One region of the Nonomuraea sp. NPDC050383 genome, then DNA from elsewhere that is predicted to be linked to it. Evidence: riboswitches for the same ligand, from Rfam matches in the RefSeq annotation. Region 1 holds a riboswitch; each other region holds the start of a gene.
The links. Region 1 has a riboswitch for cyclic di-AMP ahead of ACIBG4_RS35460 (hypothetical protein). Riboswitches for the same ligand answer to the same signal wherever they lie in the genome.
Positions count from the first base shown of each region.

Region 1 (9,871 bases):
ACCGCGGCCCCGATCGTCTCCCCGCAGACCAACACCTGCGTCATCCCGGTCACCGAGAAGCGCACCGAGTGCCGTCCCACCGACCAGCCCACCCCCGCCGCCAAGGCCGGGCTCAAGCCGGGCGACAGGATCGTTTCCCTCGGCGGCCAGAAGATCGCCACCTGGGACGACGCCACCCGCATCATCCGCGCGCACGGCGCCGGCACCGTGGGGCTGGGCATCGTGCGCGACGGCAGGCCGATGACCCTGTCCGTCACGCTCATCGCGCAGGACCGGCCGTCGCCGACCGACCCGAACAAGGTCGACAAGAACGTCGGCTTCCTCGGCGTGCTGCCCAGCCAGGTCATGGAGAAGCAGAGCTTCGGCATGGTCGCCGGCTACATGGGCGAGCTGACCGTCCGGGTCGCCGGGTCGCTGCTCAACCTCCCGGAGAAGATGGTCGGCGTCTGGCACGCCGCCTTCTCCGGCCAGGAGCGCGACCCCGAGGGCCCCGTCGGCGTCGTGGGCGCCGGGCGGATGGGCGGCGAGATCCTCTCCTCGGACATGACCACCGAGCAGAAGGTCTACAACCTGGTGAGCCTGCTGGCCGGGTTCAACCTCGCGATCGGCATGTTCAACCTCATCCCGCTGCTGCCGCTCGACGGCGGCCACATCGCGGGCGGCCTGTGGGAGGGCCTCAAGCGGGCCTTCGCCCGCATCACCCGCCGGCCGGAGCCCGCGTACGTGGACATCGCCAAGGTGCTGCCGCTCACGTACGCGCTGGCCCTCGTGATGATCGTCATGGCGGGGCTGCTGGTCTACGCGGACCTGTTCAACCCGCTCAAACTCACCGGCTGACCCGCCGTCCGGGCCCCGCGGGGTCGCGGGCGGCGGAACAGGAAGAACGCGCCTGCCACGCACAGCAGGCCCACGCCGACGGCGCCGCCGCCCACCAGGATCTCCGTCTGGTCGATCGGCGGGTGGGCGATGGGCGCGCCGACCGGCCCGTTCCCGAAGTACTTCTTCCCCTCGTACGGCACGGCCGTGGTCTTCACCGGCGCCGCCGAGGACGCGGCCCTCACCGCGGCGCCCGCGTCCACCAGCCCGAACCCGAGGTAGGCGGTGTAGCCGGCCGGCGGCCTCCGCGCCGTCCTCACCAGGAGGTCGCGGACCTGCCGGGGCGTCAGCCCGGGATTGGCCGACAGCATCAGCGCGGCGGTGCCCGCCACCAGCGCGCACGCCGGCGAGGTGCCGTCGCCCGACTCGTAGCCGCCCGTGTTTCTCGCGGCGTAGATGTCGACGCCGGGAGCGGCGATCGTGTTGTACGTGTGCACCTGCGAGAACTTCGCCCGGATGCCCTCCGGCGCCATCGCCGCCACCGCGATCACGCCGGGGTAGCCGGCCGGGTACGACATGGTGTTGTTCGCGTCCACGTCCAGGGGGTCGTCCGAGCCGCCGTTGCCGGCACTGGCCACCAGGACCACGCCCTTGCCGACGGCGTAGTCGACGGCCGCGGCCGTGTCCTCCTCGTAGCCGCCCCAGCCCCACTCGGCGGTGCCCAGCGACATGGAGACGACCCGGGCGCCGTGGTCGACGGCGTAGCGGATGCCCTTGGCCAGGGCGCTGCCGGCCCGCTCGCTCTCCTCGTCCGCGCCGGCCCGGCCGGCCTTGGCCGCCGCCTCCGCCCGCTTGCGGGCCGGGTCCTCGCGGTCCCAGATCACCCGTACGGACAGCACCCGCGAGCCCGGAGCCACGCGCAGCACGCTGGAGGCCATGGCCGTGCCGTGCTCCCCCCAGTAGCTCTTCCCGGGACGGGCGCCGCCGCCGATGAAGTCGGGGCCGCCGCTCACCCGGCCCTTGAACTCCGGATGGCTCCGCATCACGCCCGTGTCCAGGACCGCGACGGTGACACCCTTGCCCTGGGCCACGCGCTGGGCGGCCGGCACCCGCATGGCCGACTGCTCCCAGCCGTGCGGCGCCTCGGCCAGGCCCGGCGCCGCCGTGCCGGCCACCAGAGCCGCGGTCAGGGCGGCCGCGCCCGCCATTCTGCCGATCATGGGCCCACCTTCGGGATCTGGCTGTTCAACCGGGCGGCCAGGCTGTCGGCCAGCCCCCTGGCCGTGGAGGCCCAGGCCGAGCGGTCGGCCTTCTGCTCCAGTGGCCTGTTGCCCCACGGAGCGGGCAGCTTGCCGGCGCGGCGGCCGTCCGCGGGGCCCGCGGTGACCGCCACGAACAGCGGTGTGTAGAGGTCCATGACGCTCCGGCCGCCGTCGCCCGCGCGCGCGGCGTCCTTCCACTGCGTGCCGGGGGCGGCCAGGGCGCGCACCACGCGGTCCTGCCCGTCCTGAGCGTCGCGGACGTGGTCTTCGAGGTCCTCCTTGGCGGAGAGGTCACGGAAGGTCACGATCGCGACGGTCGCCGCCGTGCCGCCGGAGTCGTCGACGTACGTGGCCCGCATGGCCGCCACGCAGCCCCGCTGGGTGGCGAGCGTGGCCAGGGAGCCGGACAGCGCCGCCTTGCACGAGGTGCCGGAGGAGAGCGCGACCCTCGTCCAGCCGTGCTCGGTGCCGGGGTCGTCCTGCTTCTTGTCAGGGTCCTGCCGGCCGATCGTGGCGGGGAAGAGCTTGTCGGCGGGAAGGTTGCGCCACAGCTCCATGGAGAACTGCTTGTTGCGGATCTGCTGCTTGCTGTTCGAGACGGCGTGCCAGATGAGCCCGCCGCCGCCGAGCGCCGACAGCAACCCGAACCCGGCGACGAGCACCCCTGCGATGATCCGGCCCGCCCCTCGCCTGCGCGGCCCGGGCGCCGGTTGCCCGCCGTGCGGAGGCACGGGTGGATGGGGGCCGCCGCTGACGTACGGTGCCTGGGGCGGGTAGGGTCCGTGCGGCCCCGGCTGCTGATGGGGCGGCCCGTAGGGATGCCCGCCGGGCGGCTGGGGGGCGGGAAACCCCGGCCCTGGACGGGGCGGGGGGTATGTCATCGTCTCTCCCGTCGTTCATCACTTGCGGCATATGACCTTATAGGTCACCTCAGACATCGACTGTCACGACGGCGGCCGACGCGATCATCCCCCAGGCTCGGAGCCGCTGGTCCCCGGCGTGCCGCCCAGGCGCATCACGTGGCCGGTGATGTGGTCGCGGGCGGCGGCGACGGCGCGGGCCACCAGTGTGTCCACGTCCCGGCGCGGGCGGGCGCCCGACAGGAGCAGGGTCGCGTAGCCGTGCGTGGTGGCCAGGTGCACGTACACGAAGTCGGCCGTGTCGGCCCACGAGGTGTCGCCGGGCAGGACGTCGCCGGCCAGGGCCATGAGGGTGTCCATGAGCCGGCGGCTCTGCTCCTGGACGGTCTCGGCGTGCGGGGCGGCGAAGTCGTGGGCGAAGACGAACTCCACGCCGGCGCGATGGCCCAGCACATACCGGGTGTAGGCGCCCGCGGTGGCGGCGAGCCGCTCGACCGGATCGGGCCCGGCCCGCTCGGCCGCCTCGGCCAGAAGGTCCGTGATGACGGCGATGACGGACGCGGCGCAGGCGGCCAGCAGGGCCTCGCGGTCCGGGAAGTGGCGGTACGGCGCGGCCGACGACACGCCCGCACGGGCCGCGACCTTGGCCACCGAGAACCCCGCGACCCCCGTCTCCGCCAGGAGCGCGATGCCCTCACGGATCAGCTCGGCGCGCAGGTCGCCGTGGTGGTAGCCGCGTCGTGGCGTCGTGGGACTGCTCATGGCGAACGATTCTCTCCCCTCCGGCATGTGAGATGCCTCTAACATAATGTTAGAGTGCTCTTACTTCTGAAGAAATGGGACACATCATGCGAAAGCGCACACTCGGCACGCAGGGCCTCACGGTGTCGGCGTTGGGGTACGGCGCGATGGGGATCTCCCTGGCGTACGGGCCCTCGGACGAGAAGGAGGGGACGGCGACCATCCGCCGGGCCCATGAGCTCGGCGTGACGTTCTTCGACACGGCCGAGCTGTACGGGCAGGGCGAGAACGAGCGGATCGTCGGCGCCGCCCTCGCCCCGGTGCGTGACGAGGTGGTCATCGCCACCAAGTTCGGTTTCGACTTCACCGGCACCCGGGAGGGCGGGGTGGACAGCCGTCCGGGCCACATCCGGGAGGTCGTCGACAACAGCCTGCGTCACCTCGGCGTCGACGTCATCGACGTGCTCTACCAGCACCGCGTGGATCCCGGCGTGCCGATCGAGGACGTGGCCGGGACGGTCAGGGAGCTCGTCGACGCGGGCAAGGTCCGCTACTTCGGCCTGAGCGAGGCGGGGGCCAACACCATCCGCCGCGCCCACGCCGTCCAGCCCGTCTCGGTCCTGCAGACCGAGTACTCCCTGTTCGAGCGCGACGTCGAGACCCTCCTGCCGGTGCTGCGCGAGCTGGGGATCGGATTCGTCGCCTACTCGCCCCTCGGCCGGGGCTTCCTCACGGGCCAGGCCAAGCCCGGCGCCGAGTACGACCCCGGTGACATGCGCAGCTGGGACGCCCGTTTCCAGCCCGGCAACTACGAGCGGAATCTGGAGGCCACCCGCCGGCTCGCCGACCTGGCCGCCGACAAGGACGCCACCGTCGCCCAGCTCGCCCTGGCCTGGCTCCTCGCCCAGGGCGACGACATCGTCCCCATCCCCGGCACTCGCAGCCGCGGGCGGCTGGAGGAGAACGTCGCCGCCGCCGACCTCGTCCTCGACGAGGCGGACCTGAAGCGCGTCGCGGAGATCCTCCCCACGGGCGGCTTCGGCGCCCGCTACCCCGAGCAGCACCTCCCCACCTGGGACTGACGCCGCGGCCCCCGTTCCTTCCCGGGGCGGGAACCGCGGCCGTACCGGTATCAGGTCAGGGTGAGCGGTGTGGCGGCGGCGATGTGGGTGAGCTTGTCAGGGTTGCGGATGAAGTAGATGCCGGTGACGAGGCCGTCCTCGACCTTGAGCGCCATGACGCTGTCGATCTCGCCGTCGAGGCGCAGGAGGAGCGCCGGATCGCCGTTGACGGTGGTGGGCTCGCCCGTGAGCGTGCCTTCCTTGTCGCCGAGACTGGCGAGGAGGAGGCGGACCACCTTCGCGAGGCCGGTGACGGGCCGCAGCGCGGCGCTCCTGACGCCACCGCCGTCGCTGATCAGGACGACGTCAGGGGCGAGCACGTCGAGCACGCCCTGCAGGTCGCCGGTCTCCACGGCGTGCTGGAACGACGCGAGGGCGGCCTGCGCCTGGCGCGGGGAGACCACTTGGCGAGGGCGGCGGGCGTCGACGTGCTTGCGGGAGCGGTGGGCGATCTGGCGGACCGCGGCGGGGGTCTTGCCGACCGCCTCCGCGATCTCGTCGTAGTCGACGTCGAAGACCTCGCGCAGGACGAACACGGCCCGCTCGGTGGGCGAGAGGGTCTCCAGGACGAGCATCACGGCCATGGACAGGCTCTCGGCGAGCTCGGCGTTCTCCGCGACGTCCGGCGACGTGAGCAGCGGCTCGGGCAGCCAGGGGCCGACGTAGGCCTCCTTGCGGCGCCGCAGGGCCCGCAGCCGGTCGAGCGCCAGCCGGGACGTGACGCGCACGAGGAACGCGCGCGGGTCGCGGACCTGCGCCAGGTCGATCTCGGCCCAGCGCAGCCAGACCTCCTGCAGGACGTCCTCGGCGTCGGCCGCCGAGCCGAGGATCTCGTACGCGACGGTGAAGAGCAGGTTGCGGTGGGCGACGAAGGCCTCGGTCGCCGGGTCCGCGGCGTGGTCGTGCATCCTCGGATCCTTCCACGGCGGTCCGTCCCGGGAGGCCGGGCATGGGGGAGCGGGCATGGAGGAGCGAGCGGCGCCTGGGCCGCCCACTTCAGGGGGCTACGACACGTACGCGGGCGCGGACCGCGGCCGAGGCTGACGCGCAGCCCGGCGAAGGCGACGCTGATGGCTTCGGGCGCTCCGCCCTCGATCCGGCGAAGCACGGCGTCGGCGGCGTGCGGGCCCAGCTGGACGGCGGCCTGGCAGCCCATCCGATAAGCGAGGCCCGAGGGCGAGGTCGCATCCCCGGCGGCGACGATGCGGTCGTCGTCGATGCTGGTCAGGGTCTCGTCGGTGAGGAGGCGCCGATCACGATCACTTCCGTCCGGCCGCCGGTGTGCTCCGTCATGGTTCCTGCTCCGTTCGCTCGGGTTTCGCACCCAAGGCGTCGGGCGGAGGGAACCTGTGACAAGGTGCGGCGCGGATCACACCCGGCGGTGGGTCGGAGCGGAGCTGATCGAGCTCGCTGCGCGGGTGGCAGCGGCGGCGGGCGCCGGTGGTGAGCCGACCGGCGGTCCCGCAGCCCGACACCCGTTCAGTTCATCGAGATGTGGACGTGGTCGAAGTGGTTCTCGGTGATGCTGCCGCGGTCCGACATGGCGCTCCATCCGGAGCCCTGGTTGATGCGCTGCCGCCAGATCACGTACTTCACTCCCAGCTTCGCCTTGTTCGCCAACGCCCAGGCCGCGAGGCGGTCGCCGAGCGCCTGGTTGGCGGCGCTGGGCATGGTGCCGCCCGAACTCATCATGAAGTCGCACGCCCGGCCCAGCGGGTGCTCGCCGCTCGACCCCGAGCGGAAGCAGCCGACCGTGAACGGCAGCGAGAAGTTCTTCTGGACCAGCGCGCGCATCGCCTGGGTGCGGGGGGTGATGTTGTCCGTGCCCGACGGCAGCTCGGGCGCCCAGGTGCCGTCGGAGCGGCGGCCGGTGCTGACCGGCACGAGATCCTTGAGCTTCTTCTCGATGTCGTCGATGACGTCCTGGGCCTCGTCGCGCCGCTTGGCGACGTCCGCCGTCTCGGCGCTGATCCGGGTGGCCAGGGCGGCGGCCTCGTCGGCCGCCCGCTTCTTCTCGTCGCGGGCCTTGGCGACGCCCGCCACGACCGTCTGCTGGTCGCGGGTCATCTGCTCCAGGACGGCCGCGCCGGCGGCGCTGTTGGGGAGCATGAAGCCGAGGACGGCCGGGTCGCCGTTCTGGTAGCGCAGCTGCGCGATCTCGGTGACCCGGCGCTCGGCCGTGGCGACCGCCTGCTCGGCGGCGGCGAGCCGCTTGCCGGCCGTGCCGGCCGCCTGCTGGGCCTTGGCCAGCTCGACCCGCTTGAGGTTGTAGCTCTCGATGAGCTTGTCGACCTTGCCGTTCAGTTTCTTCAGCTCGGCGCGCAGCTCGGATTCGCTGGGTTTGGGGGCGGCGGTCGCGGTGGCCGCGCCGAAGCCGGCGGTGGCGATCACGACGCCGATGACGAAGTTGATGGCAAGGCGCGTGGGGGACGCGGACGCCACGGAGTATTCCTCTCCCTCTGCCGGCCGGGTTAGCTGACGGGTTCGGGATGGGAGGTCCCTACCACCGAAGTGGATTCACCCCAGATGCGGTGGGTCCCCGGCTCCCGAGCGACGCGCCCGGGATTAGGCGTGTACCAGCTGTTACGGCCGGTACCGAAGGGATACTAGTAGTAAAGCGGAGGTCATGCGACTCCAATCGGAGATCAATCAGTGATCAATCTGTGATCGGAGCAGCCGGGCCGCCTCCTCGGGGAGCACGTCGTTGACGAACGCGCCCATCGCCGACTCCGACCCCGCCAAATACTTCAGCTTCCCGGGCGCCCGCCTGATGCTGAACAGCTCCAGGTGCAGGTACCCCAGCTCCCGGTCCTGCCGTACCGGAGCCTGGTGCCAGGCCGAGACGTACGGCATGGCGACGCCGAACATCCCGTCCAGGGCCCGCAGCACCGAGGTGTAGAGCGGCGCGAACGCGGCGCGCTCCTCCTCCGACAGCGCGGCGAGGTCGGGGACCTGCCGGTGCGGATAGACGTGCACCTCGAACGGCCACCGGGCCGCGGCCGGGACGAAGGCCGTCCACAGCTCGTTGGCGGCCACGACCCGCGTCCCGGCGGCGCGCTCGGCCGCCAGCACGTCCGCGAACAGGTTGCCCCCCTGCCGGGCCGCGTGCCGCGCGGCCGCGCCGAGCTGGAGCTTCGTGCGCGGCGTGACGTACGGGTAGGCGTAGATCTGCCCGTGCGGGTGGGTCAGCGTGATGCCGATCTCCTCGCCCCGGTTCTCGAAGCAGAAGACCTGCTCGACGCCGTCGATCGCGGACAGCTCGGCCGTACGGTCGGCCCAGGCCTCCATCACCAGCTCTACCTGCGCGTCGGACAGGCGGGAGAACGAGGAGGAGTGCTCCGAGGTGAAGCACACCACCTCGCACCGTCCCACCCCCGGACGAACCTCGCTCAGACCCCCCACATCCTGATAAGTCCCGAGATTCATGGAGAAGGAGGGGAAACGGTTCTCGAAGACCACCACGTCATAGTCGCGCGCCGGGATCTCCGAGGCCCGCGTGTCCGTCGACGGGCACAGCGGGCACTCGTCCGCCGGAGGCATGAAGGTGCGCGTCTGCCGGTGCCCCGCGACCGCGATCCACTCCTCGGTCAGCGGGTCGTAACGCAGCTCGGAGGCCACCGGTCGCGGATCGAGCGGCCGGCGGTCGATCGCGCCGCGGTCGGCGTCGTCGCTCCGGTCGAAGTAGATCAGCTCCCGGCCGTCGGCCAGATGGGTGATGGTGCGCTTCACGGCTACCCCTCAGCGATGATCAGTTGTCCGGCCCGTTCGGCCAGCTCGGTGCGTGCGTCCTCGGGCAGCCCCGCGTCGGTGATGACGACGTCGGCCTCGGCCAGGTCGGCGATCGTGCTGATGCCGATCGTGTTCCACTTCGTGTGGTCCGCCGGGACCACCAGCCGGTGCGCCGCGGCCACCAGCTCCCTGTCGGTCTCCGCCTCCAGCAGGTTCGGCGTGGTGAACCCGGCCCGCACGCTCATGCCGTGCACCCCGAGGAACAGCGTGTCCACGTGCAGCCGGCGGATCGCGGCCACCGCCACCGGGCCCACCAGCGCGTCGGAAGGAGTGCGGACGCCCCCGGTCAGCACGACCGTGCGGTCGGGGCGCGGGTTGCGGTGGAAGACGTCGGCGACCGGCACGGAGTTCGTGATGACCGTCAGGTCGGGCACGCCCGTCAGATGGTGGGCCAGCGACCACGTCGTGGTGCCGGCCGACAGCGCGACCGCGGTGCCCGGCCGTACGAGCTCGGCGGCGGCACGCGCGATGGCCTCCTTCTCGTACTGCTGCCGGGCCGACTTGGCGGTGAAGCCGGGCTCCTCCGTGGACCCCTGGTCCAGCGCCGTCGCGCCGCCGTGGACCTTGGCCAGCAGGCCGCGCTCGGCGAGGACCTCCAGGTCGCGGCGGATCGTCATGTCGGAGACGCCGAGCTCGCGCACGAGGTCCGCCACCCGGACGCCGCCGCTGCTGCGCACACGCTCGAGGATGGTCTGCTGTCGCTGCTGTGCCAGCAAGCCCGCGCTCCTTCCAACAGATTCCACCAAATTATGACATGCCAGTGTTGGGGAATGTTGACCGGTCTCACCCTTGTGCCGGAAGCGCCGGCGGGAGACGTTGGAGACGCACGTCACACCAGAGCTCGTCGCTTTCACAGGGAGGCCGGTATGGCCAAGCGCAGTCGCAAGGGCAAGGCCCGCAGGAAGAAGAAGGCCAACCACGGCAAGCGTCCCACGGCGCGCTGACGCCCGCCCGGCCGGCGGGTCCGCGGCGACCGGGACGGCGCGGTCGGGTCAGCCGGGCAGGTGGGCGAGGGCCTCGTCGATGCGCTCCTGCGGAAGCGCGAAGTCCTCCATCGCCCCCGACAGGTAACGGTCGTACGCGGCCAGGTCGAAGTGGCCGTGACCGCACAGTGCCGTCAGGATCACCTTCTCCTCGCCGCTCTCCTTGCAGCGCAGCGCCTCGGCGATCGTCTCGGCCAGCGCGTGCGTCGGCTCGGGCGCGGGCAGGATCCCCTCGGTACGGGCGAAGCGGACACCGGCCTCGAAGCACTCGCTCTGCGACTTGCTGACCGCCTCGAACA
Region 1 is NZ_JBITIP010000020.1:110,479-120,349, forward strand. Features, by position in the region: gene ACIBG4_RS35430 (M50 family metallopeptidase) at 1-837, shown strand, start outside; gene ACIBG4_RS35435 (S8 family peptidase) at 798-2,036, opposite strand; gene ACIBG4_RS35440 (hypothetical protein) at 2,033-2,740, opposite strand; gene ACIBG4_RS35445 (TetR/AcrR family transcriptional regulator) at 3,044-3,700, opposite strand; gene ACIBG4_RS35450 (aldo/keto reductase) at 3,787-4,761, shown strand; gene ACIBG4_RS35455 (RNA polymerase sigma-70 factor) at 4,812-5,708, opposite strand; gene ACIBG4_RS35460 (hypothetical protein) at 6,280-7,242, opposite strand; cyclic di-AMP (ydaO/yuaA leader) riboswitch at 7,247-7,382, opposite strand; gene galT (galactose-1-phosphate uridylyltransferase) at 7,450-8,529, opposite strand; gene ACIBG4_RS35470 (DeoR/GlpR family DNA-binding transcription regulator) at 8,532-9,305, opposite strand; gene ACIBG4_RS35475 (50S ribosomal protein bL37) at 9,456-9,533, shown strand; gene ACIBG4_RS35480 (TrpB-like pyridoxal phosphate-dependent enzyme) at 9,582-9,871, opposite strand, start outside.

Region 2 (9,871 bases), on a different contig from region 1:
GTGCCGCCGCTGGTCGCCGAGCACCGTCCCGACGTGGTGCTCATGGACATCCGCATGCCGGACGTCGACGGCCTCGCCGCCACCGAGGCGCTGCGCGCCACCAGGGAGCCGCCCGAGGTCGTGGTCCTGACGACGTTCCACGCCGACGCCCAGGTGCTGCGGGCGTTGCGGGCCGGGGCGGCGGGGTTCCTGCTGAAGGACATCGCGCCCGCCGAGCTGGTCGGGGCGATCCGGAAGGTGTCGGCGGGGGAGCCGATCCTGTCGCCGGCGGTGACCCGGCAGCTCATCACCCACGTGTCGGGCGGCGGCGCCGAGAGCCGCGCCGGGCGGGCCCGGGCGCTGCTCGACCGGTTGAGCGAGCGCGAGGGGGAGGTGGCGACGGCCGTCGGTCAGGGCCGGTCCAACGCCGAGATCGGGGCCGACCTGTACATGAGCGTCGCCACGGTCAAGGCGCACGTCTCGCGCATCCTCACCAAGCTGGGGCTCAACAACCGGGTGCAGATCGCCCTGCTGGTCCACGACGCCGGGTCGGGGGAGCACCGGCGCGGGTAGCGGGACGTGACCGCGCCGGGGGAGTGGTGCGGGGCCGGCCGTCCAGGGTGGGTCAGGCTTCCAGCATGCGTTCCAGGGTGCCGCGGTGCATGACCAGGTCGTCCGGGTCGTCCGGCATGGGCTGCTCGCCGAAGTGGACGCGGCGTCGCCACACCCGGGCCATGATCACCCCGTGCCTGAGCGCCGCGTACGTCAGGTGGAAGTCCATGTTCGCCGGCGTGTGACCCGTCAGCGCCTGGTACGTGCGGCACACGTCGTCCCCGCGCATGAAGTCCGGCAGCCCCGGCAGGCCGATCGCCTCCGTGAGGTCCTGGAAGAACCGGTGCAGGAAGATCATCCAGGCCAGGTCCAGCTCGCGCGGCCCCACGGCGGCCATCTCCCAGTCGAGCACGGCGACCGGCCGGAAGTCCCGGTACATCACGTTCCCGATGCGGGCGTCGCCCCAGGTGAGGACGTCGGGGCCCGGGTCGTCGGGCCAGTGCGCCTCCAGCCAGCCGAAGGCGCGCTCCAGCAGCGGGATCGGGTGGTCACCGTGCGCCCACGCGTAGTAGGCGCGCTGCGCGTCCACGTGCGCCCGCAGCCCGCCGCCCAGGGCCCGCTCCTCGCCGTACGAGGGCCGCTCGTCCGCGCGTGAGGGCCGTGCGCCGGTGGGGGACAGGACCGAGAGGTCCTCGCGGGTGAACGGCGCGTCGTGCAGCGCGGCGAGGAGCCGTACCGTCGCGTCCTGCAGGACGCGACGCCGTCCTGGCGGCGCGTCGAGCAGCCAGCCCTCGAACGTGTACGGCATGACGTCCGGCGGCACGTCCCCGTCCTCCCGCTCCATGACGAAGAACGGCGTGCCCAGCGGCGCCGGGTCCGGCTCGAACCACAGCGCCCTCGGCGCCGGGATCCCGGCCCGGTCCCGGGCCAGCCGCATCACCTCGAACTGGGCCCCCAGGTCATAACGGGGGAAGACGGGTACCGCCTCGGCCGCCGGCGCCAGCCGGGCCACGCACCGTGCGCGCCGCCGGCCCGGCCAGGAGGCGGTGAAGAAGACCGTCTCGCTGGACATGCCGTTGGCCGCGGGCCGCGAGAGCTCCGACACGTCGACCGGGCCGCCGGTGCGGCCGGCCAGCCAGGACGCCATCCGGTCGCGCAGCCGGCCCAGGTCACGGGTGGACGTCCGCATCTCCTCGGTCACGGCGGCCTCCTCGGGTGAGTTCCGGTCCCGCCCCAGTGGTATACCCCTAGCAAGCGCTTGTCCACGTGGGGCGAGCGTTACGGTCAGGTACGGGGCAGCCGTACCCTTGTCTGAAAGGGCATGTCACGAAGGGACAGTGGGATGAGCTCAGCGGGTGAAGGCCTGTCTCGCCCGCTTCCCGAGCCGGTGCGGCTGAACGTCGTCGACCTGGCAGCCCAGGTTCTCGGCTCGATGCCCGCTGCGTCCGTGCCGGCCCCGTTGCGGGGCATCGCCAAGTTCGACCCGCGCAAGCGCGCCCGGCTGGGCAGCGCCCCCATCGCCGCGCAGCTGGAGAACGACAAGGAGTTCCGCGAGCTGGTCGCCGAGTCGGTCGCGGCGGGCTGGCCGGAGCTGGCCGCCTCGCTGGTGGACGGCCACGTGCCGCCCGCCGCCGACCCCGTGCTCGTGGCGGCCGCCGCCTACCTCACCCGCCCGCCCGGCTGGGCCGACATGGTCGAGGCGGCCCGCGCCGACCTCGAACGGTCCGCCGTGGCCGCCGAGGGGTCCGAGCGTGAGGAGGTCGTGTCCCGGCTGCGCGAGCAGCTCGCCGCCCAGAAGAGCGCCGCCAAGGAGGAGACCGACCGGCTCCGTGAGCAGCTCAAGGCCGCCCGCGCGGAGAACTCCGACCTGCGCCGTCGCCTCCATGAGGCCCGGGAGAAGTCCAGGGAGGCGCAGCGGCGCGCCGAGGAGATGGAGCAGCTCGCCGAGGAGGCGCGGTCGACGGCCTCGGCGGCGGGCAGCGCGGGCGAGGCCGAGCTGCGGCGGTTGCGCGAGCGGCTGGCCGACGCCGAGAAACAGCTCGAAGCCTCGCGCCGGGCCGCCCGCGAGGGCCGCAGCATCGAGGACGCCCGCATCCGGGTGCTGCTCGACGCCCTCCAGGACGCCTCCGCCGGGCTGCGCAGGGAGCTGGCCCTGCCCACCATGATCAACAGGCCCGCCGACTCGGTGGCGGCCGTCACCGGCGAGCGTCCCAGCGTGCGCGGAGTGCCGGCCCGCGCGCTGGCCGACGACGACCCGCAGCTCCTCGACCAGCTCCTCGCACTGCCCCAGGTCCACCTGATCATCGACGGCTACAACGTGACCAAGGCCGGCTACGGCACCCTGACGCTGGCCGACCAGCGCAACCGGCTCATGACCGGGCTCGGCGGGCTCGTCGCGCAGACCCGCGTCGAGGTGACCGTGGTCTTCGACGGGGCCGAGCTGAACGCGCCGGTCCAGGTGGTGGCGCCGCGCGGGGTGCGCGTGCTGTTCAGCGCGCCGGGGGAGATCGCCGACGACCTCATCCGCCAGCTCGTCCGCGCCGAGCCGCCCGGCCGGGCCATCGCCGTGGTGTCCTCCGACCGCGAGGTGGCCGAATCCGTCCGCAGGATGGGCGCCCGCCCCGTACCGTCGGCACTGCTGCTCCGCAGGCTGGGCCGCGCGTAGACCGCGGGCCGGACCTTGAGTAGGGCGCGATCCGTAGCGGCCGGACGGCAAAGCGACGGTATAAGGAATCTGGCGTTTAGGTGAGATCAACACCTTAACTTCTGTACTATTTCGCCCCAGGTATGATCCCTTGGAGGCGACGCTGTGAGTTTGGGCCGGGTGCCGATGGTCGCGTGTCTCGCGATCGGGTTGCTGCTTTCGCCGACAGGTGGAGCCCAGGCCGCGCCGAAGCCCACGATCAAGCAGGCCAAGGCGAAGCTCGCCAAGCTCAACGACAAGGCCGACAAGGTCGTCGACCGCTACAACACGGCGACCGAGAACCACAAGAAGGCCCAGTCCGCCTACACCGAGCTCAACGACAGCTACAAGCGCAAGCTCGCGACCGTGGCCGACCTGCGCGAGCAGGTGATCTCGATGGCCGTCAGCAGCTACAAGCTGGGCCGCGACGTCACCTCCATGCCCGGCGTGATCGGCTCCGACGATCCCATGAACACCCTGGGCGGCCTCGCCCTGGCCGACCAGGTGACCCGGGAGCGCGCTGACAAGCTCACCGCCTTCGACCGGGAGAACCGCGGCCTCAAGGCCGAGCGTGACAAGGCCGAGGAGGCCCTGGCCGCCGCCGACAAGGAGCGCGACGCGGTCCGCAAGGAACGCGCCGAGGTCCTCAAGCTCATCGCCCAGCAGAAGAAGCTGCTCGACCGGCTCGGCGCCTACCGGGTGGGCGACCCCAACAGCACCGGCATCAAGTACACCGGCGCGGCCTCGGGCAACGCGGCGGCCGTGCTCCGGTTCGCGTACTCGCAGGTGGGCAAGCCGTACGTGTTCGGCGGCACGGGCCCCGGCGGCTGGGACTGCTCGGGGCTGACGCAGGCGTCGTGGCGCGCGGCCGGCGTCTCGCTGCCGCGCACCACCTGGCAGCAGTGGGCGTGGGGCGCCTCGCGCAGGGTGGCGCTGAACGCGCTGCAGCCCGGGGACCTCATCTTCAGCTCGGGGCTCGGCCACGTGAGCATCTACGCGGGCAACGGCCAGATCGTTCACGCGCCGCAGACGGGCGACGTCGTCAAGGTCGCCACCCTCTCCTCGTACGGCGGCGCCCTCGTCGGCGCCATCCGCCCGTAGCGCCACGCGGCGGGTCCTCTCACCCTGAACCGAAGACACTGCCTCGCTGTGGCGGGGCAGTGTAGCGGTCGTGCGCGCGTCTCGTGACGGGAACGTGAGTGAAGAACTGAAGCGGTCCGTGACCGGTCATGGTCACGTGGCCTGCCGTCCTGCCGGGGACAAACCTGACAAATGTGACGAAAGAGTCCTGACAGACGCCTGATTCGTCAATTGTGAGCAGAGTCACATTTGCGTAACGAATCATGGTGGCGAGCTGCGAGTCGTCACTTTACTGACACCTTATGGCGATCTTTACAGCTTGACCCGCGCTTTGCCGTTTCATGACATCTCGGCGTAACTTCTGGCGTCGCGGCGAACAAGCCATGGCGCCGCGAACCAACATCGGTCCCCCCGATGTGGACGAGATAGCAATCCATCGGTCGCCGCCGTAAATATCCGTACTTGTTGCGGTGGTGGCCTGCCGAGTCCGTGCAGCCAGGAGGCACGGAGCCGGGGACCCAGCGATCCCGAGCGGGATCAGGGGTGAATCGGCGCGTAACGCGCGCCGTAGGGCGACTTCCAGGCCCGAATCCGTCAGCTAACCCGGTAGGCGTTCGTGGAAGATCCAAGGAGAAATCCTGTCTACCCACTCGCACAACCCCCGTCTGTCCCGAATCGCCCTGAGCGGCGTCGCTCTCACCATGACCGTGACGGCCGGAGGTCTGGTCCTCCATGCTCCGGCGGCCCAGGCGGCAGGGACGACGAGCACCACGGCCGGTCTTTCCACGGTTTCGGCGGGCACGGCCGCCGCGTCCGTGAAGACGGCGGCCGGCAAGACGGCGAAGGCCTCCAAGGCCGTCCGGCAGCAGGCGAAGGCCCATACGGCCGTCGCCGTCGCCAAGGCGCAGATCGGTGACCCGTACCGTTACGGCGGCACCGGCCCTGGCGCGTTCGACTGCTCCGGACTGGTCCAGTACGCCTGGAAGAAGGCCGGCGTGAGCATTCCCCGCGTGACGAACAGCCAGTACGCACGCATCAAGAAGAAGGTCTCCTGGAAGAACCTCCAGCCGGGTGACCTGATGTTCTTCCGGGGGCTCGGTCACGTGGGCATGTACGTCGGCCACGGCAAGATGGTCCATTCGCCGCGGACAGGTCTGACGGTACGCGTCGAGAAGATCAGCGGATGGCGCAAGTCGTCGTTCGTGGGGGCGGTACGTCCCGGCCTGTGAGCACGCACGAAGACCCCGTCCCGGGTTGGGGACGGGGTCTTCGCGCGTTCGGGAACCAACAGCGGGCGGGTGGCCGGGTACGATCGGACAGCGTGTCCGCCCGGGTGAGTCGTCGAGCCCTGCTGGCGGGGGTGGCGCCCCTGCTCGCGCTGGCCGCCGCGTCCTCGCCGGCCCGTGACGCCCTTCAGGCGGATCGGCCCGATCGGGACGTCAGGCTCGGCGGGACGGGGGGCGAGCCGTGGCCCGGCGAGACGCGGGCGGCACGGGGCGCCCGATCACTCGTGCTGGGACACCGGGCCGATCCGAGCCTGCTCCAGGATCTCGCGCGCCGGGCCGACACCGCGGCGGAGCGCGTCTCCGGCGTTCTCCGCGTGTCCGTGCGGCCCCTCGTGCTCGTGCCCGCCTCCGCCGCCGAGGCCGCGCGCCTGGCCCGCGTGGCGGACGTCGAGGGGCTGGCCGCCGTGGCCGACGGAAGCCGCGTCATCGTGGTCCCCGGCACGTTCGGCCGCCTCACCCCCACCGGCCGCGACGTCGTGCTCACCCACGAGCTCACCCACGTCGCCGCCGGCACCGGCGGGCTCCCGCCGTGGCTGTACGAGGGATTCGCCGACTACGTCGCCTACCGCGACGCCGGCCTGAGCGTGCCGGTGGCCGCCGCCGAGCTGGCCGCGGAGGTCCGGGCGTCGCGGCCGCCGCGCCGGCTGCCCGAGCCCGGCGATTTCGCGCCCGGCTCGGCCCGGCTGGCGGCGGTCTACCAGGAGGCGTGGCTCGCCTGCCGGTACGTCGCCGAGCGGCGTGGGGAGGACACGCTGGTGAGGCTCTACCGTGATGCCAGGACGCGGGGCGCCGCCCGCGCGCTGGCCGCCGCCGGACTCCCGGCCGCGCGGCTGACGGCGGGGTGGCGCGCATACGTGCGTGAGAAGCTGGCGTAGGGGGATCATGTGACGAACGACGGCCAGGTGGGGGACGCGGCCCGCGGGGCGGACGCGCCCGGCACCGACGCGCCCGGCACCGACGCGACTCCGGGCGACAGCGCCACGGGGCATACCGCGGCGCGGCAGGCCGGTCTGGCGTGCGCCGGGCTGGGGATCGCGACCCTGGTCGTGGTGGCCGTCACGACGCCGTGGCGGGCGCTGCCGCCCTCCGCGCCGCACGTGGCCCCCGACCCCGCCCGTGACTTCAGCGCCGCCCAGATCGCGCACGCCGCCGCGTTCGACGCCGCCACCGGCGCGCCCGGCTACCTGTCGCTCGGCCTGAGCCTGCTCTTCGCCGGCCTGCTCGTCCTCACCCCGCTCGGCGGCCGGCTGCTCGGACGGCTCAGGGGCCCGTGGTGGCTGCGCGTCGTCCTGGGCGTGCTGCTGCTCACCGCGATCGTCGAGGCGGTCAGGTGGCCGCTCGGCATGTGGTTCGAGACCGAGCTGCGCGCGTACGGCCTGTCCACGCAGGACTGGGCGTCCTGGACGGGCGACCGCCTCAAGAGCATCGGCGTCAACGCCGCCGTGCTGTCCCTCACGATGGTGGTCCTGGTCTGGCTGGCGCGCAGGGTCCGGCGGTGGTGGATCCCGGCCGCCGTGGGCGCGTTCGCGCTGACCGTGGCGCTCTCGTTCGTCTACCCCGTGGTGGTCGAGCCACTGTTCAACGACTTCCGCCCCATGCCGCAGGGGCCGCTGCGCACGAGCCTGCTGCGGATGGCCGAGCGCGACGGCGTGCCGGTGGAGGACGTGCTCGTCGCCGACGCCTCCCGCCGCACGACCGCACTCAACGCGTACGTCTCGGGCTTCGGCGCCACCCGCCGGATCGTCGTCTACGACACGCTGCTGCGCGCCCCGGGCCCGCAGGTGGAGCTGGTGGTCGCGCACGAGCTCGGCCACGCCAAGAACGGCGACGTGCTCAGCGGGACGCTCGTCGGCGGGCTCGGCGCCGCCGCCGGCACCGTGCTGCTGTACCTGGCCTTCCAGCTCGTACGGCGGCGCACCGGAGTCGCCTCGGTGGCCGACCCCAAGGCCGTGGGCGCGCTGCTCGGCCTGATGAGCCTGGCCACCGTGCTGTCCGGCCCCGCCCAGAACGTCGTCGGCCGCCACGTCGAGGCCCGCGCCGACGTCCACGCCCTCGACCTGACGAGGGACCCGGCCACCTTCGTCGCCATGCAGAAACGCCTGGCGCTCACCAACATCTCCGACCTGTCACCCGATGCCGTGGAGTACGTGCTCTACGCGTCCCATCCCTCGACCCCGGAGCGCATCGCCCTGGCGCGCGCGTGGGCGCGGCTGAACGGCGTGCCCACGCCGTGACCCCACGCGTCGTCATCGTCACCAACGACTTCCCGCCGCGCCCCGGCGGCATCCAGTCCTTCGTCCACGGCCTGGCCGTGCGCACCCCCGGCGTGGCCGTCTACGCGCCCTCCTGGCCGGGCTGCGCCGAGTTCGACCGCCACCAGCCGTACCCGATCGTGCGCCACCCGACCTCGCTCATGCTGCCGACGCCCGCCGTCGCGCGCGCGCCGGCCCGGCTGGTGGCCGAGCACGGGGCGCGGACGGTGGTGTTCGGCGCGGCGGCCCCGCTCGGGCTGCTGGCGCCGCGGCTGCGTGCCGCCGGGGCGCGGCGGGTGGTGATGCTCACCCACGGCCACGAGGCGGCGTGGGCGGCCGGGCCCGGGTTCCGCTCGGTGCTGCGCCGCATCGGGGAGCACGCCGACGTGGTCACCTACCTGGGGGAGTACACGCGCGCCCGGCTGGCCGCCGCCATCCCCCCGGCCAAGCTCGTACGGCTGGCCCCGGGCGTGGACACCGGCCGGTTCCGTCCCGAGGCGGTGCCCGGCCGGGCCAAGGAGGAGCTCGGCCTGGCCGGCCGGCCGGTGGTGGTGTGTGTGTCCAGGCTGGTCCCGCGCAAGGGGCAGGACCTGCTGATCGCGGCCTGGCCGGAGGTGGTCGCGGCGGTCCCGGACGCCGTGCTGCTGCTGGTGGGCGGCGGCCCGTACCGTCGCCGGCTGGAACGGATGGCCGCCGGGCGGGAGTCGATCCGCTTCACCGGCACGGTCCCGGCCTCGGCGCTGCCCGGCTACTACGCGGCCGGCGACGTGTTCGCCATGCCGTGCCGTACCCGGTGGGGCGGGGTGGACGTGGAGGGGCTCGGCATCGTGTTCCTGGAGGCGTCGGCGACCGGGCTGCCCGTGGTGGCGGGCGCCTCCGGCGGGGCGCCCGACGCGGTGCGCCACGGCGAGACCGGCCTGCTCGTCGACGGGCAGGACACCGGCGAGGTGGCCGCGGCCCTGGCCGAGCTGCTCGGCGACCCCGAACGGGCCCGCAAGCTGGGCGCCGCCGGCCGCGACTGGACCACCCACGAGTGGTCCTGGGACCTGGTCGCCACCCGTTTCCAGACGCTCCTCTGAGCCGGTCACCCCCGGGTGGCGCCGCGCGTACGCCGGCGTCGCGTGACCACTCCGACCACTGTCCGCGCGCCATCGCGCCAGTGATCCTACCTTTGCCGCATTCAGGCTCGGCGTATCACCGATGTGCCTTGACAACAATGAGTGGGCGCACGTACAAGTGATCCTACCTATTGCGCGAAACAGGCGGCTGTCGCTCGTCCGGCGACGCGGTGCTCTCCCACAATGGTCGGATGAGTCGTGGTCTCCCTCGGAAGGGTGGCACGAGTGAACAAGCTCTTAGCGGCCGGTGCGATCACGGTCGCCGTGGCCCTGGCATCCAGCGGCTGCTCCAGCGGTACCTCCGGGACCGACCGGTCCTCGGCGCCCTCCTCGGAGGGCGGGAAACAGAAGGTCTCCTTCCTCGTCTTCCCCTCGCCCAACCTGCCCGAGTCGTACTGGAAGGCCCAGGTCGAGCTGGTCACCAAGGCCCACCCCGACCTGGACGTCGAACTGGTCGCCGCGCCGTCGGAGTCGGAGCGCAACGACTACGCCAAGCAGCTCGCCGCCTCCGGGCAGCTTCCCGACGTGCAGATCGGCATGCAGGACCTCGTCGCGCTGGAGTCGCACCTCGCCCCCTGGACCGAGGCCGAGCTCAAGGACTTCCTCTGCCCCACCTGCGGCGCGGTCAACGGCAAGGTCCTCCAGCTGCCGACCAACACGCAGACCATCCCGAACGTCTTCTACAACAAGAAGCTGTTCGCGCAGGCCGGCATCGCCGAGCCGCCCAGGACCTACGCCGAGCTGCTCGCCGCCGCCGAGAAGCTCAAGGCCAAGGGCATCGCCCCGTTCGTCAGCGGCGGCGCGTTCGTCACCTCCCAGCCGTGGACGGCGATCCTCGCCACCGACCTGTACGCCAGGACGCCCGACTGGATGGCCAGGCGGCGCGGCGGCCAGGCGACGTTCGCCGCCGACCCGGCCATG
Region 2 is NZ_JBITIP010000001.1:826,048-835,918, reverse strand. Features, by position in the region: gene ACIBG4_RS03730 (response regulator transcription factor) at 1-552, shown strand, start outside; gene ACIBG4_RS03725 (phosphotransferase family protein) at 605-1,732, opposite strand; gene ACIBG4_RS03720 (NYN domain-containing protein) at 1,874-3,196, shown strand; gene ACIBG4_RS03715 (NlpC/P60 family protein) at 3,341-4,315, shown strand; cyclic di-AMP (ydaO/yuaA leader) riboswitch at 4,764-4,922, shown strand; gene ACIBG4_RS03710 (C40 family peptidase) at 4,996-5,523, shown strand; gene ACIBG4_RS03705 (hypothetical protein) at 5,628-6,455, shown strand; gene ACIBG4_RS03700 (M48 family metallopeptidase) at 6,465-7,814, shown strand; gene ACIBG4_RS03695 (glycosyltransferase family 4 protein) at 7,811-8,911, shown strand; gene ACIBG4_RS03690 (ABC transporter substrate-binding protein) at 9,176-9,871, shown strand, end outside.
Region 2: it holds a riboswitch for cyclic di-AMP, as region 1 does, so the genes downstream of both, ACIBG4_RS03710 (C40 family peptidase) here and ACIBG4_RS35460 (hypothetical protein) in region 1, are expected to answer to the same signal.

Region 3 (9,871 bases), on a different contig from region 1:
CCGGGTCCGCTCCTCGGCCAGCCCGCGGCGGTTGGCCCGGTCCCGGACCGTCGCCGGCAGGCCGTTCAGCAGTCCGGACCAGCGGAGCGTCACCAGGCGTTCCCGCGCTTCGCGCGGCAGCGTGTGCCACCACGCGGCGACCCGCGCCGCCAGGCCCGCGTCGGTCCCGTTCTCCTGGACGGTCAGCAGCCGCGTCACCGCGTGCTCCTCGCCCGCCGCGATGCGCGCCAGCAGGCGCTCCGCGCCGCCCGGGTCGGGGGCGTGGCCGCCGAACAGCCCGTACGCCGCCAGCCCCGCCGGCAGCGTCGGGCCGGGCACTGTCTGGCGGATCAGGTTGAGGCGGCGCCGCAGGTCGTCGCTGTGGGCGGCGGCCCAGGTGGCGATGCGGCGGAGTTCGTGGCCGGGCTCGGCGGGCAGGCCGTGGGCGGACAGCTCGGCGGCGAGGCACGCCCCGGCGACCGGCAGCGTCTGTGCGGCGTGGCCCAGGGACGCCACCAGGGTGGTCATGGCGTTCTGCTCGACGCCCTGGAAGCGGCCCGGGGCGGGGGCCAGAGCCGCGACGGACGTGGTCAGCGCGGGAACGGCCGGTGCCGGTCCGCCGTGCCGTACGACGAGGAGGGCGAGCCCGTGTAGCGCGTCCGTGAGCGAGGACTGGAGGCGGGCCCGGTGGCGGGCCAGGTCCTCCGCGAAGGCGGGGGCACCGCCGCCGACCCAGGCGTGGGCGTGCGCGAGCCGGGCCGCCGGGTCGAGGCCGGCGTGATGGCCCGCCGCGAGTGCCGCCGCCCGCCCGTACGCGGCCAGTGCCGCCGCCGCCCGCTCGTACGCCGCGAGCGCCGCCGCGCTGTGATCCGCCATGACGCGGCCAAGGATGCCAGGCGAGCCCGCGGTCCCTCAGGCGATCGGCGACTCCTCCGGGTATCGGGGCATGCGGCATGAATCTCCGGTGGAGCGGGGTAGTGAAGTGTTCATGGCTTGTCGGATCAGTGAGTTGGTGCTGGATTGTCGCGACCCCGAGCGGCTGGCGGCGTTCTGGTGTGAAGTGCTTGGGTTCGTGGTGATAGACCGGGATGAGGGGAGCGTGGAGATCGGGCCGGGGGAGACCGGGTTCGGGGGGCTGCAGCCGACCCTCGTGTTCAATCCGTCCGACGATCCGAGGCCCGGGAAGCTCCCGCTGCACATCGACGTGAACCCGACCGATCGCGACCAGGCCGCCGAGCTGGAGAGGCTGCTCGCGGCGGGGGCCCGGCCGGCGGACGTGGGGCAGACCGGCGAGGAGACGTGGCACGTGCTGGCCGACCCGGAGGGCAACGAGTTCTGCCTCCTCCGCATGAGGCTGGACGACTGAGCGCGCCGCCGCTCGCCGGTGCGCGCGAGTGGGCGGCGGCTGGTGGTCAGCCGCGGTCGCCGAGGAGGCGGAGGAGCAGTCGGGGCTCGCCCGGCCAGGCGTCCAGCAGCACCTCGCGGGGCACCTGCCGGGCGGCGTACCGCAGGGCCAGGGCGACCACCACGATGTCGTCCAGCGGGCCGATGACCGGCAGGAACTCCGGGATCAGGTCGATCGGGCTGGCCACCCACACACCCGCGATCACGATCGCGATCTTCGCCCGGCGCGGCACCGCGGGGTCGCTCCGGAGCCTGCGGACGGTGGTCAGGCAGTCGGGGATGAACGCGGCGAGGTCCCGCGCGAGCCCGGGCGGCAGGCGGCGCGCCAGCAGGACGAGCACACCCCACGTGGCCGCCACGCACACGACGGTGACCGCCAGCCCGATCAACCAGCCACGCACGACGTTCCGCCCTCTTCCGAGCCGTGGCGATCACCGCCCGGCCTCCGCACGACCTCACATCACTGTACGGCGACTCCCCGGCACGCCCGCCCCCGTCCGCACACCCGACGGGTCCACATGTCCGCCCCGCGACCGTCCGCACACCCGACGGGTCCACATGTCCGCCCCGCGACCGTCCGCACACCCGACGGGTCCACGTGCCCGGCCCGCGACCGTCCGCCACCGCGTCCACGTGCCCGCCCGTGCGTGGCACCCGCGCCCCGGGCGCCGGACCACAAGCGTCACCCCCGGCTGGCGAAACCGGTAGGGTCGCCTTCCTCTTTCGGTCGCCCCAGGGGGAGGATGGTCCGCATGAACACGCGACCACTCGGACAAACCGCCGTCAGCTCCATCGGTCTCGGCGCGATGCCCATGTCGGTGGCCGGGCACATGCCCGACGAGGCCCAGTCGATCCGGACGATCCACGCGGCGCTCGACGCCGGCGTGACGCTGATCGACACGGCCGACGCCTACACGCCCGCACCCGACGAGGTGGGTCACAACGAGCGGCTGGTCGCCAAGGCGCTCGCGAGCTGGGGCGGTGACGGCGACGCGGTGCTGGTGGCGACCAAGGGCGGTCACACGCGGCCCCCGGACGGCGGCTGGGCCGTGGACGGACGGCCGTCGTACCTGGTCGAGGCGTGCGAGCGATCCCTGAAGGCCCTGGGCGTCGAGGCGATCGGCCTCTACCAGCACCACCGGCCCGACCCGGCCGTGCCGTACGAGGAGACGATCGGCGCGCTGCGCGACCTGCTCGACGCCGGCAAGATCCGGATGGCGGGCATCTCCAACGCGAACCCGCGCCAGATCAGGATCGCCTACGACATCCTCGGCGGCCGGCTGGCGAGTGTGCAGAACCAGTACTCGCCCGCGTTCCGCTCCAGCGAGCCCGAGGTGGACCTGTGCGAGGAGCTGGGCGTGGCGTTCCTGCCGTGGTCGCCGCTGGGCGGGATCAGCGCGGCGGGGCGGCTCGGCGGCGCGCACGAGGGGTTCGCCAGGGTGGCCGAGCAGCGCGGGGTGTCTCCGCAGCGGGTATGCCTGGCCTGGGAGCTGGCGCGCAGCCCGGTCGTAGTCCCGATCCCGGGGGCGAGCCGGCCGGAGAGCATCCTCGACTCGGTGGCGGCGGCGGATTTGGTCCTGACCTCCGAGGAGCTCGCCGCTCTCGGCGGCTGAGGAGGCCCGCCGGTTTCGCGCGGCGGGTTCGGGCGTGCGAAGCTTTGAATGTCCCCAACACCAGGAGGTCCTCATGACGGAAACACCGGAGCCGGAAGCCAGCGAAGCAACTCCCGAGGACGAGTTGAAGCGCAAGTTCCGTGAGGCGCTGGAGCGCAAGCGTGCCCGGCAGGCCGACTCGGGCGCTGGTGGCAGGGGCGGCGACGCTTCCAAGATTCACGGCGCTCACGGACCGGCCGCCAGCAAGCGTTCCTTCCGGCGCAAGAGCGGAGGCTGAGGCGTCCGGAGCACGGGCTGAGACCTGGTTTCCTGGAGGGGTACGGCATGCCGTACCCCTCTTTTTCTTTGCCTGAAAGGTAGATCTTCGCCCGATTTATGGGCTTACCTTTGCTTTTGTCCGGTTCGCTGGCTAGAGTCAAGCGCATTCCGGTCAGTGACCTAGCCCTTCGAGAGGAAGCGGCGACTGGCCGGCGCCGAATCCCGCACCGCGCGGGAACCGGGGACCCACTTCTGGGGTGAATCCGGCCGCACCTGGCCGGTAGGGCATCTCCACGTCCGAACCCGTCAGCTAACCCGGTAGGCGAGATGGAGAGGACAAGACTTTCATGCGCTACCGCGTACCCCCGGACGGGGCAGTGCCACCCGCCGCCTCCTGAGCGGCACCCGTTCCCCCTGACCTTCTCTCGCGCTCTCGCGTAGCGCCCGTTCGGCGTTCTGCCCGGCTACGCGTCCCCATCTCTTCGGAGCGCGCCCCTCTGTACCCCCACGTAAAGGACTTTTTCAACACATGTCCGAACGACTTGGCATGCGTTCCTTCAGCCTCTTCACGGCGGCCGTACTCGGCGCGCTCACCATCGGCGCCGGCACCACGGCCGCGCACGCCGACAGCGACGAAGGCCGGCAGGTTCTCCTCAAGGGCTCGACCACCGCCTCCTACTTCTGGGACGACTCCTCCGGCCGCGCCGGTGACACCGGCCTGCCGGCCAGCGGCAAGCCCATGCAGAAGGGTCTGGCAGCCAGCCCCAGCTGGCCGCTCATGACCGAGGGCTACGTCATGTACAAGGGCAAGAAGGCCCCCTTCTTCGTCGGGGACCGCGGCCCGGGCGTGCCCTCCAGCAGCGGCGTCATGCTCGACCTCGACGCCAAGACCTTCGCCCAGCTCACCGGCGGCCGCTTCAACTCCAGCACCCTCGGTGTGGACGGTGTCGGCGGCCAGGGCCACATCAAGGTGAGCTACGTCATCACCAAGTGGGGCAACGGCGCGGGCAAGAAGAACCACCCGGTCGCCTTCTCCACCGGCGCCTGGCGTCGCGTCGACCACAACCCGGCCAAGCCGCCGGTGCTGGCCGAGGACAAGTCCACCACTCCGGAGGAGTCCGGCGCCGGATCCGCGGGCAAGGGCACCTCCGTCTCGTCCCGTGACAAGGACGACGCCGGCGTGGTGAACGCCTCCGAGACCACCACCCGCACCGAGGCCCGCGACGCCGCCTCCGGCGACGAGGGTCTGAGCACCTCGGCCAGCCTCGCCCTGGTGGGCGTGGCCGCGGTCGGCGGCGGCCTGTACCTCGGCCGCGACCGCCTGCGCAAGCTCGTCCAGCGCTGACCGCCCGGCCCGCATGCCGCCCCCTCAGGCGGCACACGGGCCGGCACCCGACCATCGGCCGGGTCCGGACGCCACCCCGTCCGGTCCGGCCTCCCCCGGGGGCCTGCCTGCCTCTCCATCCAGGCCCCCACCCCGCCACCCCGTTCCGGAACCGCCGCCGCCCCGGCGGTTCCGGGACGGGGTGCGCGCATTTCCGCGCACACGGGTCCCCGCGTGGGGGCTTTACCGGCCCGCGATCAGAATGTCATTCTGTTTCTCGTGACCATGCGAGCGAAGGCCAACGGCATCGAGATCGCCTACGAGAGCTTCGGCGCGGCCGGGGCTCGTCCCCTCCTCCTCGTCATGGGCCTCGGCGCCCAGCTCATCCACTGGGACGACGACCTGTGCCACCTCCTCGCCGAGCAGGGGCACCACGTCGTCCGCTTCGACAACCGCGACGCGGGCCTGTCGACGCACCTGCACGACCTCGGCCAGCCCGTGTTCGGGGGCCCGGCGCCGTACCTGCTGGACGACATGGCCGACGACGCCGCCGGGCTGATGGACGCGCTCGGCTGGAGCGCCGCCCACGTGGTGGGCGCCTCGATGGGCGGCATGATCGCCCAGACGCTGGCCATCCGGCATCCCGGCCGGGTGCTCACGCTCACCTCCATCATGTCCACGCCCGGCTCGCGGGTCGCCCCTCCCACGCCGGCGGCGAGCGCGGTGCTGCTGGCCACGCCGCCCGCCGGGCGCGAGGAGGTGGTCGCGCGGGCCCAGGACGCCTGGGCGTTGATCGGCTCACCCGGCTTCGAGCCGGACCGCGCGCGCATCGCGGACGTGGCCGCCCGCGCGTTCGACCGCTGCTTCGACCCGCCGGGCACCGCGCGCCAGCTCGCGGCCATCATGGCCTCCGGCGACCGCACCGAACGGCTGCGCCGGCTCGACGTGCCGGCGCTCGTGGTCCACGGCGAGGCCGACCAGCTCGTCCCCCTCGCGGGCGGCCGGGCCACCGCCGAGGCCATCCCCGGGGCCAGGCTGCTGACCTTCCCCGGCATGGGCCACGACCTGCCGCGTCCGCTCTGGCCGGACCTCGTCGCCGCCATCGCCAAGCTGACCGCCGGATGACCCCGCCGGCGCCGCCCGGCTAGACGTCCAGCTTCTCCTCGATGGAGCGGAGCTGGTGCCTGGCCATCGCCAGGTTGGCCCGGGCCCGGTCCAGGGCCAGGTAGAGGAACAGGCCCTTGCCGCCGCGCCCGCTGATGGGCCGGATGATGTGGTACTGCGAGCCGAGCGTGATCAGGATGTCCTCGATCGTGTCCTTGAGCCCGAGCGAGTCCATCGTGCGGAGCTTGGCCTTGACCACCTCGGTGTTGCCGGCGCCCGCGACCTGGAGGTCAAGCTCCTTGGAGCCGCCGAGCGAGCCCAGCGTCATGCCGCTGCCGTGGTCGACGACCGCCGCCCCGATGGAGCCGTCGATCGTCATCATCTCCTTGAGAGAGACGTCCATGCTGGCCATGTCATTTCTCCGTTCTCTGCTGATTTCTCTGGTGGACGGTCATCGCGTCCGTGCCGCGATGGCGGCCAGGGCGGCCGCGGTCCTGCGGCCCTCCAGCCGGAGCAGCCCGAGGTTCGTGCCGGGCTGGGCCAGGACTGTGAGGACGATGGTGGGGCCCGCGGCGTAGAACGCGGCGTACCCGGCCGTGCCCGAGATGAGCGTCTCCTCCAGGTCGCCCCTCCCGGAGATCGCGAGCATGCGCCTGCTCATGGCGAGCAGGGCGGCGGTGAGCGCGGCCGTCCGCTCGCCGTTGTCCACGGCGGGGTCGCAGGCGACGGCCAGTCCGTCGACCGTGCAGGCGACGCTGCCGCTGACGTCCGGGGTGCGCTCCCGCAGGAGCACCATCTCCTTGAGCACCTCGTCGTGCAGCTCCACCGGTGGCCTCCTTCTGAACGAGGGCAGTCTCACGACGGTGAGTGGGGGGAACCTCATGCCAGCTCCTCCAGCGCCTTCTTCAGCCGCATGAGCAGGGCCAGATCCCTCGGGTCCGCCGTCACGGCGGGGCCGAGGGGGCGGGCCGCGTGCGGCTGCGCGCCGGCCGCGCCGGCCGCGTGGGGGAGGAGAGGCGGCGGACCGGCCGGCGCCGCGAGCGGCATGCCGGGCGGCCCGCTGGAGACGCCGGGGAACGGGGCGGTGGGAGGGCCGGCCGGATCCGGCGGCTGAGGCGGCGCATCCGCCGGATCCGGGGTCTGGGGGGAGGGGCGGGAGCGCCGGCCGCCGCGTGGCCGCCTGGGCAACGGGGCGTCGTGCTCCCCGCCCGTCGCGGGCTCCGGATGCCCGGGCTCCGACGGCGACCGCGGGTGCGCGGGCGCCTGCGGAGATGTGGGCCGTACGGGCGCCGGCTCCGCGGGCGGGGGCGGGGTGGGGCCGGCGGGCGCGAGCAGCCCGGCCGCCGCCAGCCGTCGTACGGCCAGCAGCACCGAGTACCCGGAGCGGCCCAGCCGCCGGGCCAGGTCCAGCGGGGTGGCCTCGTCGTCGGCGCGGGTGACGACCTCCCACTGGACGGCGCTGAGCGTCACCCCCTGCCCGGGAAGCCGGGGCGCGGGCCGTACCGGAGCGGTGTCCACGTCGGCGGACGGCCAGATCCGGGCCAGGTGCGCCCGGCGGCGGGCGCACTCCCGCACGAGCCCGGACACCTCGAAGTACCACCGGCCGCCCAGCCAGTGCCGCTCGCCGGGCCGGAACTTCGGCCGCGTCCCCGTGGCCGGCAGCAGGAAGAACGCGGCGTCCAGGACGGCGCCCAGCACGCAGTACTGGAGCTCCCCGAGCGTGACCGGGCCCTCGGCGAGCAGCCGCTCGCAGCCGCCGTCCGCCTGGAGGCGGCGCAGCTCGGCCTCGGGGATCCGGCCGCGCGCGGCCAGCAGCCGCTCGACGCCGGGCGTCTGGGCGCACTCCATGTACGTGATCCGTCCCTCGTCGAGGAAGACGGTGCCGGTCCGGCCGACGCGCAGCGCGCCGGTGGGACGGTCGTTGGCGAGGCTCGCCAGCAGCGTGTCGAGGGTCCCCATGGGTCACGCCAGCAGCCGGCCGGAGATGTCCCGCAGGCGGTGGCGCGCGAGCGCGAGGTTCGAGCGCTCCAGGTCGAGGCGGACGTAGATGACCAGCGGCCCCTCGAACGCGGTCTCCATCAGCCTGAGCAGGTGGTGCCCGCGGTCGGTGGTGACGAGTATGTCGTCGATGCGGACCGTGTCGCCGGGGCAGGAGCGTGCCAGGCCGTCCATGGTGGCGCGGAGCGTCTCGGTCAGGGCCGCGGCGGAGTGCTCGGTGTCGACGCCCCGGGGCGCGCCGCTGGCCGCCACCGCCATGCCGCTGGTCTGGTCCAGCAGCATGGCGTCCAGCGCGCCCGGTATGGCCATGACCTCGGCCAGGCAGTCGTCCAGCCCGAGCACGGATCCTCCCCTCGCCGTCCCGAAGACTCCTTGAGGACTGGGACAGCGTAGGAGCGCGCCGGTGTCACGCAGCGGAGCCGGTCGGCAGCGGTACGAAAGCTATACGGCGCGGAAGGAGAAAAACCCCACCGCGGCGCAGCTTTCTCCGAGTTATCCGTATTGAGGATGACTTAGACGAATATTCTTCGCCTTTTCGCAGGTCAGGGCCGCGGCCGGAGGCTCAGGCGGGCTCGTCCGGGAGGACGGCAGCCTCGTCCGGCTTGTGGACGAGGACGTTCTCGATGTACGACTTCACGGCGGTCGCCAGCCCCACGTCCGCGCCCGCCTCCTCCGACAGGTACCACCGGTGGTCGAGGACCTCGTGGAAGAGCTGCGCCGGGTCGAGCTTGGCCCGCAGGCCGGCCGGCAGCGAGTCGATCGTCGGCTGGAACACCTCGGCCAGCCACCGGTGCGCCACGATGGCCTCGTCCTCGTGCCGCAGCCCCTTGGCCACGCGGAAGCCGTCGAGGTCGTTGAGCAGCCGCCGCGCCTGGTTCTCCTCCACGTCGAGGCCGGTCAGGCGGAGCAGGCGCCGCTGGTGGTGGCCCGCGTCGACCACCTTGGGCCGCACGATGAGCCGGCCGGTGCCGACCTTGCGCCGCACCATCATCTCGGCCACGTCGAAGCCGAGCAGGTTCAGCCGCCGGATCCGCTGCTCCACCCGGTGCCAGTCGACCTCCTCGATGATCTCGTCCTGGGTGATCTCCTCCCACAGCCGGTGGTAGCGGGTGACGATGTCCTCGGCCGTCTCCATCGGGTCCACCGACGGGTGCAGCAGGCCGCCGGCCTCCAGGTCGAGCATCTCGCCGAAGATGTTGGTGTGGGCGACGTCGATGTCGGCCAGCCGCTGCCCCTGGCTGAGCATCGGGTGCATCTCGCCGGTCTCGGCGTCCACCAGGTACGCGGCGAACGCCCCGGCGTCCCGGCGGAACAGCGTGTTGGACAGCGAGCAGTCGCCCCAGTAGAACCCGTTGAGGTGCAGTCGGACGAGCAGCACGGCCAGCGCGTCGAGCAGCCGGGTCAGCGTGTCGGGCCGCAGCGTGCCGGACATGACGGCCCGGTAGGGCAGCGAGAACTGGAGGTGCCGGGTGATCAGCGCCGCGTCCAGGCCCTCGTCCCGGCCGGTGACGTAGGCGACCGGCTCCACCGAGGGGGCGTCCAGCCGGGCCAGGTCCCAGAGGAGCTGGTACTCGCGGCGGGCGTACCGCTCGCTGATCTCCTTGATCGCGTACACCTTGCCGGAGAGCCGGGCGAAGCGGACGATGTGCCGGGAGATGCCCCGGGGGAGGTCGACGAGGTGGTGCTGGGGCCACTCCGCCAGAGGGCGGTCCCAGGGAAGGCCGATGAGGTCAGGATCATCAAGCGCGCCGGTGATCTGCAGGGGCATTTCTACAGGATATTGTGCGGCAGTGGACGAGTTTCTCAAATGGTACTTTTCCGGTCGTCCGGTCATCGCCAGCAACCTGGGGGCCGACGGCTACGACCACACACTCGGCGACTTCTCCGCCGAGGCCTGGACCGCCCGCGCCCGCGAGGAAGAAGCCTGGCTGGCACGGCTGTCCGCGACGGAGACCCCGACCCTGGACGACGAGATCGACAGAGATCTCGTCGTCTCCCAGCTGAGAGGCTCGGTGGCGCTCGCCGCCTGGCCGGAGTGGCGCCGCGACCCGGCCGCGTACCTCGCTCCGATCTTCAACGCCCTCTACACCCCGTTCCAGCAGCGCCTCAAGCCGGAGCCGGAGCTGGTCGCCGCCGCCGTCTCGCGGCTGGCCGAGGTGCCCGGCGTGCTGGCCGCCTGCCGCGCCAACCT
Region 3 is NZ_JBITIP010000004.1:309,514-319,384, reverse strand. Features, by position in the region: gene ACIBG4_RS12880 (alpha/beta hydrolase) at 1-855, opposite strand, end outside; gene ACIBG4_RS12875 (VOC family protein) at 968-1,345, shown strand; gene ACIBG4_RS12870 (YkvA family protein) at 1,392-1,784, opposite strand; gene ACIBG4_RS12865 (aldo/keto reductase) at 2,136-2,996, shown strand; gene ACIBG4_RS12860 (DUF5302 domain-containing protein) at 3,070-3,273, shown strand; cyclic di-AMP (ydaO/yuaA leader) riboswitch at 3,458-3,594, shown strand; gene ACIBG4_RS12855 (hypothetical protein) at 3,784-4,599, shown strand; gene ACIBG4_RS12850 (alpha/beta fold hydrolase) at 4,864-5,703, shown strand; gene ACIBG4_RS12845 (hypothetical protein) at 5,723-6,094, opposite strand; gene ACIBG4_RS12840 (roadblock/LC7 domain-containing protein) at 6,134-6,565, opposite strand; gene ACIBG4_RS12835 (hypothetical protein) at 6,562-7,641, opposite strand; gene ACIBG4_RS12830 (roadblock/LC7 domain-containing protein) at 7,645-8,022, opposite strand; gene ACIBG4_RS12825 (DUF4032 domain-containing protein) at 8,243-9,448, opposite strand; gene ACIBG4_RS12820 (DUF885 domain-containing protein) at 9,471-9,871, shown strand, end outside.
Region 3: it holds a riboswitch for cyclic di-AMP, as region 1 does, so the genes downstream of both, ACIBG4_RS12855 (hypothetical protein) here and ACIBG4_RS35460 (hypothetical protein) in region 1, are expected to answer to the same signal.